4 regions of the Bacillus sp. JJ1521 genome follow, and region 2 is predicted to be linked to each of the others. Evidence: riboswitches for the same ligand, from Rfam matches in the RefSeq annotation. Region 2 holds a riboswitch; each other region holds the start of a gene.
The links. Region 2 has a riboswitch for cyclic di-GMP ahead of V7147_RS14190 (anti-repressor SinI family protein). Riboswitches for the same ligand answer to the same signal wherever they lie in the genome.

Region 1 (4,520 bases), on a different contig from region 2:
AAGTTACATCTGCCAATGCAATTACGTCTGGTGGTAGCAATGTTAAGCTAAACGATAAGATTCTAGCAACAGGAGAAACAACGGTTATAAATATTGAAACTGCCACAGGAAATCAAGATATAACTATTGATGACACGACTACATATGGTAGTCTTGCAAGTAAAATTGCTAACCTTACTGATGCAAGCGGGAAATCTCTTGGCTTACGTGCAAGCTTTGATGAGGCTACATCAAGGTTTGTCATTTCGACAAAGGATCTAGGTGCGAATCAAAAAATTACGATTTCAGATAGAGGTACTTTTGGGGTTGCAAATGCAATCGTAAATGGTGGAGCAATTACACCAACAACATTGACGCCTACAGGACCACAGGCAGCTGGTAAGAATGCTGAAGTTGTAGTAAATGGAGCTACTGTTACTAGTTCAACTAATAATTTGAGTGTATTTGGTATGGACATTAAGGTGTTAAAATCTGGAGGTCCAACAAATGTAAGTATATCCTCCGACACTCAATCAATTTTTGATAATATAAAAAAATTTGTAGATGACTATAACTCCCTAATTGATAGTTTAAACACAAAGTTAAAAGAAAAACGTAACAGAGATTTTCCTCCATTAACGGATGAGCAACGGGAAGCCTTATCAGAAAAGGAAGTTGAAAAATGGGATGAGGCAGCCAAAAAGGGGCTTCTTTCCAATGACTCTATTATTAGAGGAACGTTGAATGAACTACGTGTGGGTATGTACAGTCCAGTTGATAGTATTCCAACAGGGAATATCCGAATGCTCTCTGAAATTGGCATAACTACGGAATATCTTTCAACAGATGGTAAACTTGTGATTAATGAAGAAAAATTACGGGCAGCAATTACAGATAACCCTGATGAAATCATGAATCTTTTTACCAAAGAAGATGGAATAGCTTCAAGGATTTATAACGAAGTAAATAGCTCAATTGACAAGTTGAATAAGAAGGCTGGTCGTGTCGGTAGCCCAGATAATTTAAATAATAGTGTTATTGGTCAAGACTTATCTGAACTTAGGGACCGTATGAAGGTCTGGGAAAATAAATTAGCAATGATTGAAAATCGATATTGGAAACAATTCACTGCGATGGAACAGGCTCTTGCAAAGTTTAATGAGCAATCTAGTAGCATTATGGGAATGATGGGTTTCTAAGGAGTAATTAGCATTATTGAAAGGAGAATGATTTATGTCTGTACACAATCCATATCAAACGTATCAGGATAATTCTGTTTTTACTGCAACCCCTGGTGAATTAACACTTATGCTATATAATGGATGCCTCAAGTTTATTTCATTAGCTAAAAAATCAATACAAGAAAAGAATATTGAGGGTAAGCATACTAATATAAGTAAGGCCCAAAACATTATTAGTGAACTAATGGTTACTTTAAACATGGATTATGAAATCTCAAAGGAAATGCGTCGTTTATATGATTTTATTAATAGAAAATTAATTGAAGCTAATATCAATAATGATATAAAACTATTAGAAGAAGCTGAGGATCTAGTTATCGAATTTCGTGATACCTGGAAAGAGGTTATTCGTATAAATAGAGCTAAACAATTTAAAACGGGTGGAATGGCTTAATGGCTATTAACCAGTTATATATTCTGACCGAAAAACTCCTTTTACATTTGGAGCAACAACCTGATCAGGAAAAAAGGGAAGAGTATATAGAAAAAATAATGGAACTTTTAGAAAAACGAGATTTGGCATTAACTAAAATAGTTCAGCCGAGTAATTTAGAGGATAAACGAATTGGAGAAAAAATTGTCGAAATGGACAAAGTGATTAAACAAAAGCTTACAGTCCTTTTTACAGAAATTAAGCAAGATATTTTGACTTTAAATAAATCAAAAGAACCTCAAAAAAAATACCGCAACCCATATGAATCCTATAATTTGGATGGTAGTTTCTTTGATAAAAGAAATTGAAATTTCATTTTTGAGTTATAAGTTTTGCCCTTTAAATGCCATCTTTTTCAAGGTGGCATTTTTTCCTATATAACCAATAATCTCCCCCCACAATTTAGATAAACTACTACTGAAGAAATGTAAGCCCCCATTCAAACAACGCTTATAAATGATCAGCACGTATCGATCTATGAGAGGCGCATGGACAAATTCATGCGCTGACTCTATTTTCACGCCAATTAACAATAATTACTCATTTACTCGTCCTTCAAATCATTGCATACTACTAATAGTTTGTTCTGCTTAAAACGATAAGGGCAAACTTGCTAAAAGGTGAGGGCGCAAAATCACAGGTCTAAGGTGGGGTTTCTGCTAAGACGGCTGGATTGCCGAAAGGAGACTGTATTGGAGTTATACGGTAAACGGATTATTGTCATATCTATTCTTATCTTATTTTTATCTATCACGGATTTTCTAGATGATAAGGTGATTACATTTCTTCATTTTAAAGATAAGGGTTACTATGAAGTCATTATCGACCTTATGAGTCCTCTAATCGAAATCGCCTTGTTGTTTTGGGCGTTGTATACTGGTAAGAAAATTCTTCGCCAATTGCATGAGCAAGAGGAGCAATATCAACGCTTGGTTCAATTTTCGCCTGAAGCGATTATTGTCCATAGGAAAGGGAAAATCCTCTATATTAATGATTCCGGCGTTAAGTTATTGGGTTCAAATCGTTCATCTGAATTATTGAACCGTGACCTAAAAGACTTTGTTCATCCCGATTCGGAGGACAGTATTAACAAATATCGGGAACAATTAAATAAAAATCCTAACAGCCATCTTAAATATCATATTAAAATCAAAAGAATTGATGGAACAACCTTGGACTTAGAGACTTTATCTACTGTTGTTGATTTTAAGGGACATCCTGCTCGGGAATTGATCGCTCGGGATATCACCGTGCAACATCAGGAATTTGAAACAATCAAGCAAATGGCGTATCAGGATGCGTTAACTGGTTTGCCGAATCGCCGAGCATTCATGGATAAACTGGATGATCTTATGTCCACGGCAGAAAAAAACAAGGGTACGTTTGGTATGATGTTTATTGATTTGGACGGATTTAAGCAAGTAAATGATTTACTTGGGCATGAAGGAGGCGACATGCTCCTTAGACAAGCGGGGGATTACCTAATAAAAAGCGTTGCACAAAAAGATACAGTAGCAAGGCTAGCGGGTGATGAGTTTATGGTCTTATTGCCTGACGCAAATGAGAATGAGTGTGTGATGGTGGCAAATCGGATTATCGAACAATTTCAATCAATTGTGATTCTGGGGAAAAATGTAGTGGTCACACCTAGTATAGGAATTGCCCTATATCCTCAGCACGGTAAAGATGCTATTGAATTAATAAAATTTGCCGACATGGCGATGTATCAGGCGAAACAACGTGGAAAAAACAACTATCAAATTTTCAAAGGTGACTAATTCGTGACCACACTTTTAGAATTTTCCTACTATGTGTGGTTCTTTTCTATTTTAAAATACCAGCTATAAAATACCCATAATAAATATAAGGTAGCGTACATAGATAGCCAGCTAACATACCAGTCCCAATGGATATAATGAATAAGATCCGTGTATTTTTCAATGATGACTTCCAATATGGTTAGTACCGAACAGAAGCCGCTTATATATAAAAACTTCTTCCACCTCTTATTTGTTCGTGGATAATAGATACAAAAGAAACTACCGATAATCGGATAAACTAAGAATTCAAATAATAAGCTAGTGCCATTGACGCTGGAGAGTTCCCTAGCAGGGTATTCAAGCAAATGGAATTCGACAGGTATTAACCCAAGAGACCACGTAACAGTCTGTTGAAACAAAAAGGCGATGCTTGCTTCTCTCCATTTACTCTTTGGAATATAGGCTAATGAAATGAAAGTACATCCATAAATCATGTATAAAATCATATGCTCCATCTTCATGAGCTTCTAACCCCACTAGGAAGAGGCTGTTCGGTTATCCATAACACATATTGGCGGCATAGCCATAATTCAATGATAAAATTAAAGAAGCTTCTTAACATACTTTCTTTGTTTACGGTCATCGTATTTGTAAATGTCCCCAATAAAAGCATAATGAAGAGAATGATGCCAACCCATAGCATGTAGTGGAACACTCGCCTTTTATATGCTGCATTTTTGGGAAAGCTTAGCTGAAAAAAGACAGCAACACTAGGAAAAACTAAAAATTCATTTGTGAAACTGACCTTTGATGCATGTGGAAAAAACCGAACCGGTGATTCAAGTAAACCTGCATATGTGAGCCCGATGGCAAATACCCAGGTCAACATTTGAAAAAATAAAAAGGTAGCAATTGCTTCACGTAGTCTGCTTCGGGGCACCCCTTTCCAAAGCACAACCGGTATGCCAATCCACAATAATATAAGTATATAATAGTCGAAATTCATATCTATCACCCTTAAAATTAATATGTGAGGCGATGATAAAATTTATCCATTGTCCTGCATATTTATACTACTGTTAAATAACTTCCAGTTTGCCAATATTC
Region 2 (4,520 bases):
AGCTAAAAAACAATAAAACAAAAAACTATGAATTTGTTCAAAACTTGAAAAAGAAGTTTTGTTTACTATTAACAGCAACCCCGATTCAAAACCGAATTGATGAGATTTTTAATCTTGTATCATTGCTGAAACCTGGACATTTAGGGAATCAGGAAAATTTTGAGGAATCATTCGGAAAAAAGAGCCGCTCTATCGATGATCATGAGCATTTGAAGGAACTGGTCAATAAAGTAATGATTCGGAATCGTCGTGATGATACGGGAATAGAGTGGACAAAACGGAAAGTTGAGGCCGTACCAATTGAGTTTTCAGAGACTGAACAAGAGCTATATAATGCGATTTCTGCTTATCGGTCTAGCTTTTCAGGCTTTGCTTCAAGTATGTTCTCGATTCTGACCTTACAAAGAGAGGCTTGCAGTAGTCGTGAGGCCGTCTATTTTACATTGAAGAAGATGCTCGAGAAAAAGAATGAGGATGGCAGTGCTGCCGCCCCTACAGATATGGTATTGGGACTCATGAAAAAGGTTGAACAGGTAACGCAAAACTCAAAGGCAGAAAAAGCAGTTGAATTAATTAAGCAAATTGATGATAAAGTGATTATTTTTACGGAGTATCGTGCAACCCAAATGTATTTACAATGGTTCCTCCAGCAAAACGGAATTTCATCGGTTCCTTTTAGAGGCGGATTCAAGCGCGGGAAAAAGGATTGGATGAGAGAATTGTTTAAAGGGAAGTTCCAGGTGTTAATTGCAACTGAAGCCGGTGGAGAAGGAATTAACCTGCAATTTTGTAATCATATTATCAACTATGACCTCCCTTGGAATCCGATGAGACTCGAGCAGCGCATTGGGCGTATTCATCGTCTTGGTCAGGAAAAAGATGTTCATATTTATAATTTTGCAACCAAGAATACGGTTGAAGAGCATATTTTGAAGCTGTTATATGAAAAAATTAATCTGTTTGAGCGTGTCATTGGGCAGTTGGATGATATTTTAACAAGGCTCGATCTTGGTAATATTGAAGATCATATTCAGGACATCATGCTTCGTTCTCGGAGCGAGGGTGAAATGAAAATTAAGATGGAGAATTTAACTTCGATTATTAGTTTTGAAGAACAAAATGGTGGTGAGCAGCGTGCAGCAACAGGAAATCGTTAATTTTCTAGAGAAATATTTTATATCAAATCATTGTGAAATTCTTGAACGACATTCCGGGCATATGACAGTCCAATTGACAATTGATTTAGATAAGCAACTCATGAATCGCCCCTTTTATTGGACATATGTTGAAAAAACCGGTGGAGAACCGAATCCAATGAAGCTAACGTTAATTACAGACCGGGACCAAACACCCGAAAATGTAAAGGGTGACTTCATCCACTTTGGCGCCCCCCGTTTGCATCAAATTTTTGAATCAACAAAAAAACTAGCAAGCTACATTCGATTGTATCAGCAAACACCACCTGGAACCCAAGGAAACACACCACTTTACCCATGGATCGGGTTAAACGTGAAGGTTTCCTATAAAAGTGACCGTAAGCGTGATGTATTAATGTCACTCGGCTTGCAGCTTATTAACGGAATCATTGTTGAGGATTTTCAGGAGAAGATTGAAAAACTGCCACTTACTCCGAAAATACCAGATCTAACGTATACGATGTCCCCGTTGGTTAAGCCACAAAGTGGTATCAATCGACTTCAGCAATATGTGAGAGGTTTTGTGGAAACACAGGATCACGCATGGGCAGATGAAGCAAGACAGCGTTGGAATGAGGACTTAGCCCTGTTAGATGCTTTTTACGAGGGAATCGACGAAAAACCAGAAAGCTATGAAATTGAAAAAGAAGCACTAAGGGATCAGTACGAACCAAAAGTTCTTGTCGAAATCATCAATGGCGGATTGTTTTATCTTTGTCAAAATGCGATGTAATATAGCCTATCCTCATATTTGGGGGTAGGTTACATTTTTTTGGGGTGTTTTTTAAATAAATCGTTCGACAAATACCTTACATTTAATTGGAAAATTTACAAAAAGCCACATCGAAACGTCGTTATGTATTAACCCACCTCTTCTCATAGTTAACAAATCCTAGGTCCTTCTCCCTATCCTTCGAGTCTATTCTACATAAATAGGAAAAAGTGGGCATTTTTCGATGCATTGGACAAGTAATTGTTTGTGTTTTGTGAATATTTTGTAATCGACAGTTTTTTACAGAAATATTATTATCCATGTTTTATACTTCTAAATGTAATACAAAGGTTCTATACATATATGGACTATCGGTTTAGGTCGGTCAGCTGAGGTTCGAACAGAAAAAGGCAAACCTATTGAAAAATAGGGACGCAAAGTCACAGGTCTAAGGTTGGAGATTCCAATTACGACGGCTGGGTTGCCTGGAATACTAATTGTATTTTGGGAGGGTATTGGAAAGTATGATTAAAGTAGAAAACGAAACACTCGATCAAGAATGGGTAGATCTAATTTTAGAAGCACTAGATATGGGAATTAGTGTGAATGAAATCAAAGCATTCTTTGCAGAAAAAGCTGACGGGCTTGACTCATTGATTGGATAAAGAACAGTGAAACCCGCTCCTACTCCTAGAAAAACGTAGTTTCTCGCAAAATATTTGAATAATTCGTTCGTCATACAAAACAAACCTCTTCATTTTATGTTATAATCATAAATGGAGGAAGGTGGATTTTATGATTGGTCAACGTATCAAACAATACCGATTGCAAAGAAAATTATCCTTATCTGAATGCGCTGAAAGAGCTGGGGTTGCAAAATCATATTTAAGTTCCATCGAACGCAACCTTCAATCAAATCCTTCTATTCAATTTTTAGAGAAAATTTCCGCGGTCCTTGGGGTATCAGTAAATACTCTACTCCACGACGAGGATCACGAAGTTCAAATAGAAGATCTTGATTCTGATTGGGCACAACTTGTACAAGAAGCAATGAAATCCGGAGTTTCAAAGGATGAATTTAGGGCATTCTTAGAATTTAACAAATGGAAAAATACCAACAAATAAAAAAGCGCTTCAGGAGGGTGAAAAGGTTTCATCTCTTGAAGGGCTTTTTTATTTCCCTTTTAATGTTAATAGATTAATTTCCGGTGTATTAAATAAACGAAATTTCAAAAATGGTAAAGCATCACTGCTCCCTAATCCAGTACTAACATATTGCTTAGTTCCCTGATACTCCCACAGCCCTTTTACCCGATCCTGCGGTGGAAAAAGGCCATTCCTTCTGTACCATGGATCCGGGATGAAAATAGCCCCAATTATAGGGATACGTAATTGCCCCCCATGATAATGACCAGCGATAATGAGATCAAAATCACGCCACTTGGTTTCAGGGTCATTCTGAATAAAATTAATTCTTGGATCTGGTACAGGATAATGATTTAATGCGATTACGATGTCCTTATCCACTATTGTTTTATATGTTTCTTGTAATGTTGACCATTGATCCCGTATATAATCCACATACCAGGGTTCAAACTGATAACTAGGATATATAACTCCAGCCATCTTTTGTTCCGGGTTTTTGGTAATTGATAATTCAAAGTTAACGAAATGGACAGCATCTCCACCCATTTCAATCTTTGCACTGGTTTCTAATAAATAAACACCTCTTGCCTCCATCCCTTGAATAAATTTACCTTTTTGTAATTCTCCCTCAAACTGGTAACTATTAGGATCGGTATTTCCTGGGACAAACCAAGCATTCTCCTTATTTTTAATCCCTTCCAGTAGTTGATAAAAGCCGTCTACATTTTCACTTTCCGGATGATCCAGCATATCCCCAGTAAAAACAATTGCGTCATAATCCAATCCATTGATTTTGTTCACTAATTTGCTTTGGGAAGAACCAAATTCTTTTTCATGAAGATCACTAATTTGCAGAATCCGAAAGTTTTCTATGGAGTTTGGTAGGTCTTTCATAAAGATGTCTTGCTCAACAACTATAAATCGACGATTATCCCAAACGATAAATACTATGGTTATTAAAGTAATTAGGAACAATCCGATAATTACTCTTTTTTTCCTCAAGGTAGTACCTCCAGATTCAAATAATACCTACGTTCAAAATGGCGGTTAGTTCATTTTTTCCTATTCCGCAATTAATTGAACTAAACTTTTGCTTGTTCCAAAAGAGTAATCATTAATTCAGAATTGGGATAGTCCATTTCATCGAATTGTTTAATAACCTTTTGAACATCATAAGAAACCCTTACAATTCTACATTCGTAGTCATCTTCTCCAATATCAATTAGTGCATAAGAAGATTTATTTTGCCCATCGAAGGGCAGTCCAACACTTCCTGTATTTATTATGCATTTACCGTTTATGAATCTAATAAATGGTTTGTGAATATGGGCATAAATGTAAATATCTGCCTCGTTCTTCATTAGTTTTTCAACAATCATTTCGTCTTTATCATCGGGCTTAACAATTTCAAACAGGCTATCAGGTGTGGCATGAAATGCGTGGATGTTTACCCCTTTATGTTGAAA
Region 3 (4,520 bases), on a different contig from region 2:
GGAATGAACGGGTTTTCTTTAGAAAGTTCATAAATAAAAAAACAATCGACAGGGAACCAAAAATGGATTCCCTGCTTTTTATTATGGAGTTTTCTGCATCGTGATAACTCGTTTTAATTTTAATTTGAGATCTTTTTGAATAAAGACATTTTATTTTTATTTTGGCAAAATACACGGTAGCCAATTGCCAATAGAATTAGAAGATGCTTAGTAGTTTCCTCTTTTTCTTTCTAATTACTTTGAAGGTCTTTCTTCTCATTTTTCCATCAATAAATGGATAAATTATCAGTGGCAACCCCGGGATAATTGATATACCTACTACCGCAAGCCAATAGCTTTTCTGGGCAAGGAAGTAGATAAGCGAAGAGGGTAAAAGTGGATAAAATAACCCTACTTTAATGGTTGATTTATACTTGCCTGTTTTTTTTGCATTTACTGTATAATTAGTGTTGATTTGCTGTCCTTTTGATAAAGTCACTTTTTTATGACTTAATTTAATTTGTTTGTCATTGGTAGTTATAACTCCTATTAAAGGAAAGATTCCCTCATTCTTTATTTCTGATAACGGGCGAGATACGGAGTCACCAACCTTAAGTATACCAACATCACTGCCCGTCATTACTCCCTGACTTTGTTCAGATACTTCATAAACTTGATTTAAGGTATGTCCGGAAGATATCATTGTGCCACCTACAATAATAGAAATCGATAATCCCCCTATAAAATAGATGAGCTGTAGCTCCATTCCTTTACCTTTCTTTTTACGTTTTGGTCCAGGCTTCAATTCCCCAACTGCAATAATAATACCAAGAATTAATGCAAAGCCTGGTAAAAGCAAAGGATTGCCTTGATATTTTTCCATCCATAAGGATAAGAAGCCTATTTTATCGATAACTATTGGATTGTCACCAATTTCCACTGCTCTTGCGGCAATCCATTCCCTTTCAATAGGACCAGTATCATCTGCTTCTTGGTCAGAAAATTTATTTGCATCACCTTTGGTAATGAAACCTTCTTCTGTATTCCCGCCTATTACTCGATGGGCAATCCAACCTTTTGGAGCGAGACTTCCTTTTTCAGCTTTGAAAAAGACAATATCCCCTTCACTTATGTTGTCTTCTATATTGAGGTTTTCAACTATCACCATGTCGCCTCGTTCCCAAACAGGGTACATGCTATTTGATCGGATGACTGTTAGAAGGACAGGCTCTTTTGTGATAGCTGAACCAACTGCAGCAAGTAAGGTACATAAAACAACTGAAACTAATAGTACATTGATAACCTTGGAAAATAATTTCATAGAATTCCTCCTCACAATTTATTTTATTGTAAATTCAAAGTAGAATAAGCCTTCCAAAGTAGAATTCAACTGGTACAAAAGTATACCTTTTATTACAGAAAGTAGAATGATAGGGTGCTAAAAAGTGACCAAGATACTAGTAAAAAGTAGATTGCAAAAGTAGACGAATGATATGGAAATTGCACACTTGAGAGTGACGAAAGGAAGAGTAGAACCTTCTATACTAGGATTATAACGAAGGCTAACAAAGCCGGAAAAATAAAGGGAGGAATTTAAAATGAAAATGAAAAAAGGATTATTAATGGTAGTGTTCCTACTAGCCATCTCGAGTGTGATGGCGGCAATGTCTTACAACAAGGCAACTGTAACAAATGCTGCAGAATTGAAAATTGTTAATACGGATACTGCACTAGTAACACTCCAAAAAGACGCACCTTGGTCATGGGAAAATAAAACTGGGGCAAAAGATGACACAACTGTCATGAAGGATGGCGAACTTTTCTTTCAATTTGGTAAAGGAATTAATGGTGGAACTGGCGAAGCACAATTCCACGGTCTTCAGCCTAATAGTGAATACCAATGGAACCATGTATTTACAATTAGAAACAAATCCGCTGAAACAGTGAATGTAACAGTTCGCGCTACAGGCGACCTAGCACAATATGTTACATTTGGTACATCACACAACCCAAGAGCAGCATCTCCTGAGCCTACTTGGGGGAAACAAGGCAAATCTCTAGTATTTGAAAATGTAGGCCCAGAAGTTCGTTCTGGTTTACAGAATGTTAGAAGTGTCGCAGTGAAAATCAATATCCCTAGCGGCGCTAAAGTTTCACAAGAAGAAGTACTTGGATCTATCATTGTAGAAACTGAAGCAAAATAAGTAGATAGGATAAAGGAAGAATAAATGGTCCGCCATTATTCTTCCTTTTTTTTACTTTTAATATTTCTTTCGAGAAAAGGTTACAAATATTTACAAAAATAGAAACAAACGAATGCCATAATATAACAAAATTTTCAGAAAACAATAGTTATAATAGACTATGTAAAATGGATTATGTAATGGAAACTGTGAAATACGTCCTGTATCTGGGCACCTTGGGCGTATGGAGTTATTGGTGCAACCGGCCTGATTAAATTTGGACAAGTTGTTCAATTTAATTAGGCCATTTTTATTAAGTCGGGAGGGAGAATATTTGAAGCTAATCTTTTCTTTTTTGATAGTATTTTTGTCGATATCATTACTTCTAATTCAAACGAATAGTTTTTCAAGATCTGAAATCTCGAATGAGGCAATATTATCAATTGCCACTGAAGAAAATGCGCCTATTTCTGTAACTTATGGAAAAGATAATAGATTTACAGTCATAAATAGGACAGAAAGTTCCATAAAAATAGTGAGTATTGAATTACTAGATAATCCAGACCAAGCGATAATTGAAGCAGCTGAAATTGATTCTTATCAAATACGACCAGGAGGAGTTAAAGAGTTTGTTATACCTGGTAATCTAGAGGATCGAATTGGAGGAACGATAAAGCTAAACATCCACTGGGATGGTGGAAGAGCTGAAATTAAATCAACAATACCCGAACGAATTGGTGAAACATGAGAGAGGTGTTAAAAATGATAGAAGGTTTTTCAATTAAGCTAAAGAGATATAAAAACAAACTATCCATGGTTATCATAATTTTGCTGGTCGTATCTGTCGTATTTACAATCTATTCTTTTTTGCAGCCGGCAACAACTACTGTCCAGATTAATGACAATCTTGCACAAATTGAGACAGGTTTTGACTATAAGGCTGAGATTACACCAAACATCCTTTATCCAAACGGCGGGACAGTTGATGTGGGAGAAACATTCTTTAAAAAGATTACGGCAGCAATTCCCTTTCATTTAAAATCAACAATATATTCCGAAGGACAAGTTACTGCAATGGGAACACATGAAGTTCAATTGCTGATTAATGCAGGTGATATTTGGGAGAGGAAATTCCCATTAGAACAAAAACAAGCATTTGAAGAGAGAGGTACAGATATATTAGTAGTTGATCATACATATAAGATTGATCTTGAACAGGTTAAAGCATTTATAAAGCAAGTAGAAGAAGAAACAGGAATTGTACCAGGTCAGTATACACTTGAAGTATTGCCTAATATTCAGGGGACGATTAATGGTGTCGAAATCGAGGAGGATTTTCAGTTGCAGGATAGGCTAGTATTTCAATATTCATATGAAGAAATCCAGCTGGCTAGTGAAAAAAACTTTACATCAATGCTTACAGTGACTTCCTCAGAGGTAGCTCCTAATTTTATAAAAATATTTGGCAAAGCTTTCACTTTAAGTTTTGTACGTATAAGTAGCACCTTATTTTCAATTCTCTTATTATTAGTATTGGTTTATAGTAGGAAAAATTTAAAAGCAAACTCTATCTTAAATGAAACGTCTGAACTGGACATAATCAATAAACGATATGCAAATAGAATTATTCCAGTTTTACAAAAAATAAATCTAACCCAAAAATCAATTTTCGTGTTGGATTCTTTCAAGTCAATAATAAAAATTTCCGATGAAAAGGAGCTCCCTATTTTTTCAAATAGAGATGAAAAAGGAGATATTTCTTTATATTTTATTGTTGATGGGGATTATTTATATACCTATGAAACCGATAAGGTCAATAGAGTTTCGGATACTGAAAAAATAGCAGGTAGTGATAAAAAGTATGCTAGTGGTTAATATATTCTATCAATTCTTAAAAAAGGGTCCTACCAGCATAGTGAATCTTGTATTTGTTTTTCGATTTATTTCGCTTTCCCTGACATCTATCTTATATTTACTAGGGCCACAATCACCCTTTTACTTTAAAGTTGGTGTGGTTTTGTCTCTATGTGTTGCTGCTTGGATAATAACAGATATACAAAGGAAGTATTTTGAAAATAATACAATACTGAAGTGGACAGTGCTAGCTGAACTCCTTGGATTAACTTTATTGCTATTTCCCACGGGAGGTATTTCAAGTCCCTTTATATGGTATGCTCTTAACCCAGTATTAGTAGCTGCAAGCTTTCATACAACATATTTTTGCTGGGGAGCCTTAACCTTCTACCTAGGAAGCACAACATTAATTACCTATCAACTTTTTCAAATTGATATTGTTTTGCTATTGCAGGAAAAATCTAATTTTTATCTAGTTTGTTTACTTACAACATTGCTGGTAAA
Region 4 (4,520 bases), on a different contig from region 2:
GCAAATATTTCCTCATTATCTGTAGTAAAATGTCGGGACTCTTTTCGAATAAAATCAATAGATTTAAAAACGAGAATCTTTATAATCCAGCTTTGAAAACTCTCTGGTTTTTTTAACATCTTAAGAGAAGTGTAGGCCTTATAAATTGTTTCTTGATAAATATCAAGGGCATCTTGTTCATTTCTAACGTATGAATAGGCCGTCCGATACAATTTATGGCGAACAGTACTAATCAATTGTTCGAATGCTTCATCATTACCTTTATTTGCTTTTTGTACTAATTTAACTATATCCATTTAAATTTCCCCTCCTGTACACAATAAAGTCGAATAGGTAAGTGGAAACGTTGCAAAATAATTAAAAAATGCTGTAAAGTGACAATAAAGTTTATTAATTTCCAAAACCTACAACACGAATAACCCCGTTCTAAATAATGACGGGGTAAAAATAATTTTCCGTAATATTCCGTATAAATTATTGTGAATATCCAGTTTTCTTTAAGGCTGTTGCTCAATTAAATGGCCCGATTGTCGAGCAGAAGTTAAACATCGATCTTCAACTATTGCACCCGTTCGTACAACAAGCCTTATGTCTTAATATCCGATTTTATTTTTTCAACAATTACAAATATAAAATATAAGAGAATTAATGCGATAGAAATGCCAAGATATAATTCAAATTTTGATAAAAACAATTCTTTGTCCAACCATCTGCTGGCAATAAAAATGTAGCTAAAAAATTAGAAATCCCTATACCATCATTAGCTTCAGGAATTAAACTCAATGTATAGTTTTGACCCAAAGCAACACTCGAAAGAATTGCGAAAGCTATCATTAGTATTACAGCTTGAGACATTTTCATTTTTCTTTTTGAAATGAAAAACCCAGCTATAATTCCGTATAACACTAATATAACGAAAATCATAAGATTCCTCCCTAATTAGTCCCTTTAATTTAATAATTAAGATTGAAAGCCCTTTAAGTTTCAATTTATCTTGTTAAACTAACCCGCCCCTTTAGTACGATATCTTCTCTAAACTGGTGTTACACTAATTGTGCATTTAATCTAAATTTCAAATCAGTACATATGTAGCAAGAATTATAAATAATTGAAAACAAAAAAGACAAAACCCCTCACATATTTTGAGGGGTTTTTTGAACTTAAGGATTTTACTGTAGTTTGAAAACTACTTAAATCCCTTCTGTATTTAGAGCTCAAAGAGTCATTTCACCGCGTCCTTAAGTGCTTTCCCACTTTTAAATGCAGGTACTTTGCTTGCTGCAATGTGTATTTCTTCTCCAGTTTGAGGGTTACGCCCTTTACGTGCTGAACGTTCGCGGACTTCAAACGTGCCGAAACCTAATAAAGCAACGTTATCACCGTTTGATAATGTATTAGAGATTGATTCAAAAACCGCATCTACAGCTTTTGCTGAATCTTTTTTAGTTAGCTCACTTTTCTCTGCTACAATACTGATCAATTCTGTCTTATTCATGTGTATTTCTCCTTTCATGCCTCAAAGTGTTACTTTTTTATATTATATAAACAAAAAGGATAAGTTCCTCTCTGTTAATACCATTCGTCCATTTAACAATGTTGATCATTCCTATTCAATACATCACCACAGTATATACTAGTTCCTTCATCCAGATATCCATTTACAACAGGAACTACTTCATCTTTTACGATATTCTCTAATATTACATTACTTATAATATCGGATTGAATCCCAAAGAGTTAAGAGAATACCTCAAATAATAAAATAACCCTCTCTTCAAGGAGACGGGTACCTAGACTTATGCAGTTCCCATATTTGGGGTTACTTCTTCACCTGTAGACACATACAATTTTGGTTTTAATTCACCTTCAAAAAGCTCAACTAAAACCTTTAATCAACACCAACCATAGAACCTCTAACCTTTTCATATGCTTTTTCAATATTCACCAATAAATCCTTCCGAAATATATCACTGCATATAAAAACATTCGTAATTTCACTTTTTACCGATAAATAGGCAAATTCTAAACTTTTAATAACAGACAAATTTTGCAATTTTTGAGTAGACATTTGGTTCACTATTTCTTTTTCGAAATATTCAACAGTTCCAAATAACACAGTCAAGATAAACATCTCCTTATTATATAAAAATCAAGGCTAGAGCAGCCAATATCTGTTAAACTAACTACCATACTAATTTATATTTACAGTTGGATATGAGTTTTTGATCATTCTTAAACATACTGTCTTGTTTGTTTCACTTTATTTAATAATATTTAAAGCGACTTTTTTCTATTGTATCTAGCCCTACGACATTCCGAACAATTCATAAAGCGATTTCCTTTATCATAAAAGTCATTAACGGATTTTAGTTCTTAACACTTAAAACAAACTTGTTCTTTACTGATAGTCTTCACCTTATTTCAACCTTCTTTCGTATTAATAAAGATTCTTTTAATAGCCATTTATAGAAACTCTTTTGTTTTTAATAAAAAAATCCACCAAAAAAGATGGTGGATAAATTTGAATAATGGTTATTTCTATAACCGATATATTTATTCACAAATTTTTTGGCAACTCGGCTATCATAGTTATCAGAACTTTAGGCTCGTAGCTTTGCGTCCTTACCTTTCGATAAGTTTGCCTTTTTCGGTATAGTATTTTTATATGTAGTACTTTTGACTTATATAGAATAAGACAAAATTCGCTAAATTTCAACAAATTTTATTCGAAGTGAAGTAATTACCAAATAGATTACAATAATTTCTGAACAAATTGTTGTAACCTTTCTTTTCAATGATCTAATTATGAATGTTTGTATTATAGGCTTGTCCATAGGTTATAGACTACTTTTTATTGGGTGTTTTTTGCAAACTAATAGGTGCAGAGCTTTGCAAGGAAAAATAACAAAGTCTGATACGCACTCTTATCCTTACAGTTTAATTCTTATATAGGTTCTATCATCAAATGATACATTTCCTTTTACCATACCCTTTGTTGACATGTTTTCATAAATACATAGTGGATCTTCTTTAATTATTCTGGCTAATTCTGCTTCTGTTTCTTCCAAAGTCCCCCAAATTTTCGGATAACCATCTGTTGCCAACGAGAGTTCTGTCACATTTTCTGGAACCTTAATAGTTTTTATTAATTCTTGAGGGATCGGGTTACCATTTACACTTCCATAGCTAAGGGGATGATTCGGATCGGCATTTTGGAAGTTATATTGTTTTTGAATTAAAGGTTTGATGAGGTCAAACCCAAAATCTCCTACCTCTAAAATCTCTTCCACTGTTTTCCCCTTCATGATTTCAGCCTGAACCACAACACTCCTTGCTTCTGCTAAAACTTCATCGATATGTTTAATATTTTGGTAAATGTCTCCACTAAAGAAGCACTGGCAATCTCCTACTATCCATATTTTACTTCTCTGCCTACTATAAAGAATCATGGCTGCACTTGGACGAAGATAGGAAGTGGTCTTTACTTCTTCAGCAATCCCCATGTATTGATATAAAGTTTCAAAATACGTATTAATAACCTCCAAGATTTCACTGAAATCTTCATTACCTGATAAGGTACCAATCGCTTGTTTCACAGTACCTGTAGCTAGTTGTCCCTGTGTTTTCCCATCATAATAGCGACCTGAGACACTTGTTGCCCCATCTATCACAGCAACAAAATTTTGATCAAAAAAATAGGAATCCTCACAGGTTTCTATATCTCCTGTCTTTGATTGAATTAATTTCTCAATGATTTCCATTGTAAATCCTCCATATGATAATTTTAATTGAGTTTATTATAATCTTTATAATACTGGACCTAAGTAAGTTAACTGCTTCGCTTTTTATGGTAATACCAAGTCCTGTAAATTTCAAACTAATATTCAAAAAGATGGATATGTAGGTATAAAAACACATAATCTAACGGATTCTTTTCATAGAGACAAAAGAACCAATCCTCTTATCCCTCTCTCGGAAAAATAAAGGTAAACTTCGGAACAGTCCCCCATCCACCCCTAAATCATTTTTCTGCACCATTAATAGTGCAAAAATGGATATGGATATTTAGGACTATTGGATTTAACATTAAGGTATCAAAACAGCTAAGGAGTGATTCGATGAGTATGCTGGATACCATTAGTCGGATTCCAACCCAATTACAGATGATCGTTGATAACAAGGACAAGCTACTCTCTAAAGTTCAAGGTCTTTTGAAAGCGCATTCTAGCTTCAAAAGGATTGTTATCATTGCATCTGGTACCTCTTACAATGCGGCGTTTACAACAAAAAGTTTCGCTGAAAATGTAACCGGTTTACCAGTCGAGATTATTTACCCGAATATATTTATTAATTACTATAATCAAGCATTGCTGAGTGATGAGAATTTATATATCTTCATTTCACAAGGTGGGAAAACAAAGCTCGTATACGAATCTTTAAAACTAGTTAAATCAAAGGGATATCAAACCATCTCCCTTACGGAGTCATTGGATACTCCTATCGCTCAATTGGCGGATGTA

Region 1: linked by a shared signal. The riboswitch ahead of V7147_RS02410 (sensor domain-containing diguanylate cyclase) and the one ahead of V7147_RS14190 (anti-repressor SinI family protein) in region 2 are both predicted to bind cyclic di-GMP.
Region 3: linked by a shared signal. The riboswitch ahead of V7147_RS17970 (hypothetical protein) and the one ahead of V7147_RS14190 (anti-repressor SinI family protein) in region 2 are both predicted to bind cyclic di-GMP.
Region 4: linked by a shared signal. The riboswitch ahead of V7147_RS10415 (hypothetical protein) and the one ahead of V7147_RS14190 (anti-repressor SinI family protein) in region 2 are both predicted to bind cyclic di-GMP.

What each region holds. Positions count from the first base shown of each region.
Region 1 is NZ_JBALOX010000011.1:104,944-109,463, reverse strand. Features, by position in the region: gene fliD (flagellar filament capping protein FliD) at 1-1,178, shown strand, start outside; gene fliS (flagellar export chaperone FliS) at 1,213-1,614, shown strand; gene V7147_RS02415 (hypothetical protein) at 1,614-1,961, shown strand; cyclic di-GMP riboswitch class I at 2,247-2,334, shown strand; gene V7147_RS02410 (sensor domain-containing diguanylate cyclase) at 2,346-3,431, shown strand; gene V7147_RS02405 (CBO0543 family protein) at 3,461-3,934, opposite strand; gene V7147_RS02400 (CBO0543 family protein) at 3,931-4,419, opposite strand.
Region 2 is NZ_JBALOX010000096.1:5,299-9,818, forward strand. Features, by position in the region: gene V7147_RS14180 (DEAD/DEAH box helicase) at 1-1,157, shown strand, start outside; gene V7147_RS14185 (YqhG family protein) at 1,135-1,929, shown strand; cyclic di-GMP riboswitch class I at 2,308-2,397, shown strand; gene V7147_RS14190 (anti-repressor SinI family protein) at 2,433-2,573, shown strand; gene V7147_RS14195 (helix-turn-helix domain-containing protein) at 2,704-3,033, shown strand; gene V7147_RS14200 (metallophosphoesterase) at 3,082-4,056, opposite strand; gene V7147_RS14205 (metallophosphoesterase family protein) at 4,137-4,520, opposite strand, start outside.
Region 3 is NZ_JBALOX010000140.1:1,292-5,811, forward strand. Features, by position in the region: gene V7147_RS17960 (signal peptidase I) at 197-1,300, opposite strand; gene V7147_RS17965 (hypothetical protein) at 1,578-2,183, shown strand; cyclic di-GMP riboswitch class II at 2,358-2,439, shown strand; gene V7147_RS17970 (hypothetical protein) at 2,497-2,910, shown strand; gene V7147_RS17975 (DUF5305 family protein) at 2,925-4,037, shown strand; gene V7147_RS17980 (sensor histidine kinase) at 4,180-4,520, shown strand, end outside.
Region 4 is NZ_JBALOX010000067.1:37,224-41,743, reverse strand. Features, by position in the region: gene V7147_RS10430 (sigma-70 family RNA polymerase sigma factor) at 1-296, opposite strand, end outside; gene V7147_RS10425 (hypothetical protein) at 646-924, opposite strand; gene V7147_RS10420 (HU family DNA-binding protein) at 1,223-1,495, opposite strand; gene V7147_RS10415 (hypothetical protein) at 1,889-2,122, opposite strand; cyclic di-GMP riboswitch class I at 2,568-2,653, opposite strand; gene V7147_RS10410 (hypothetical protein) at 2,931-3,761, opposite strand; gene V7147_RS10405 (SIS domain-containing protein) at 4,119-4,520, shown strand, end outside.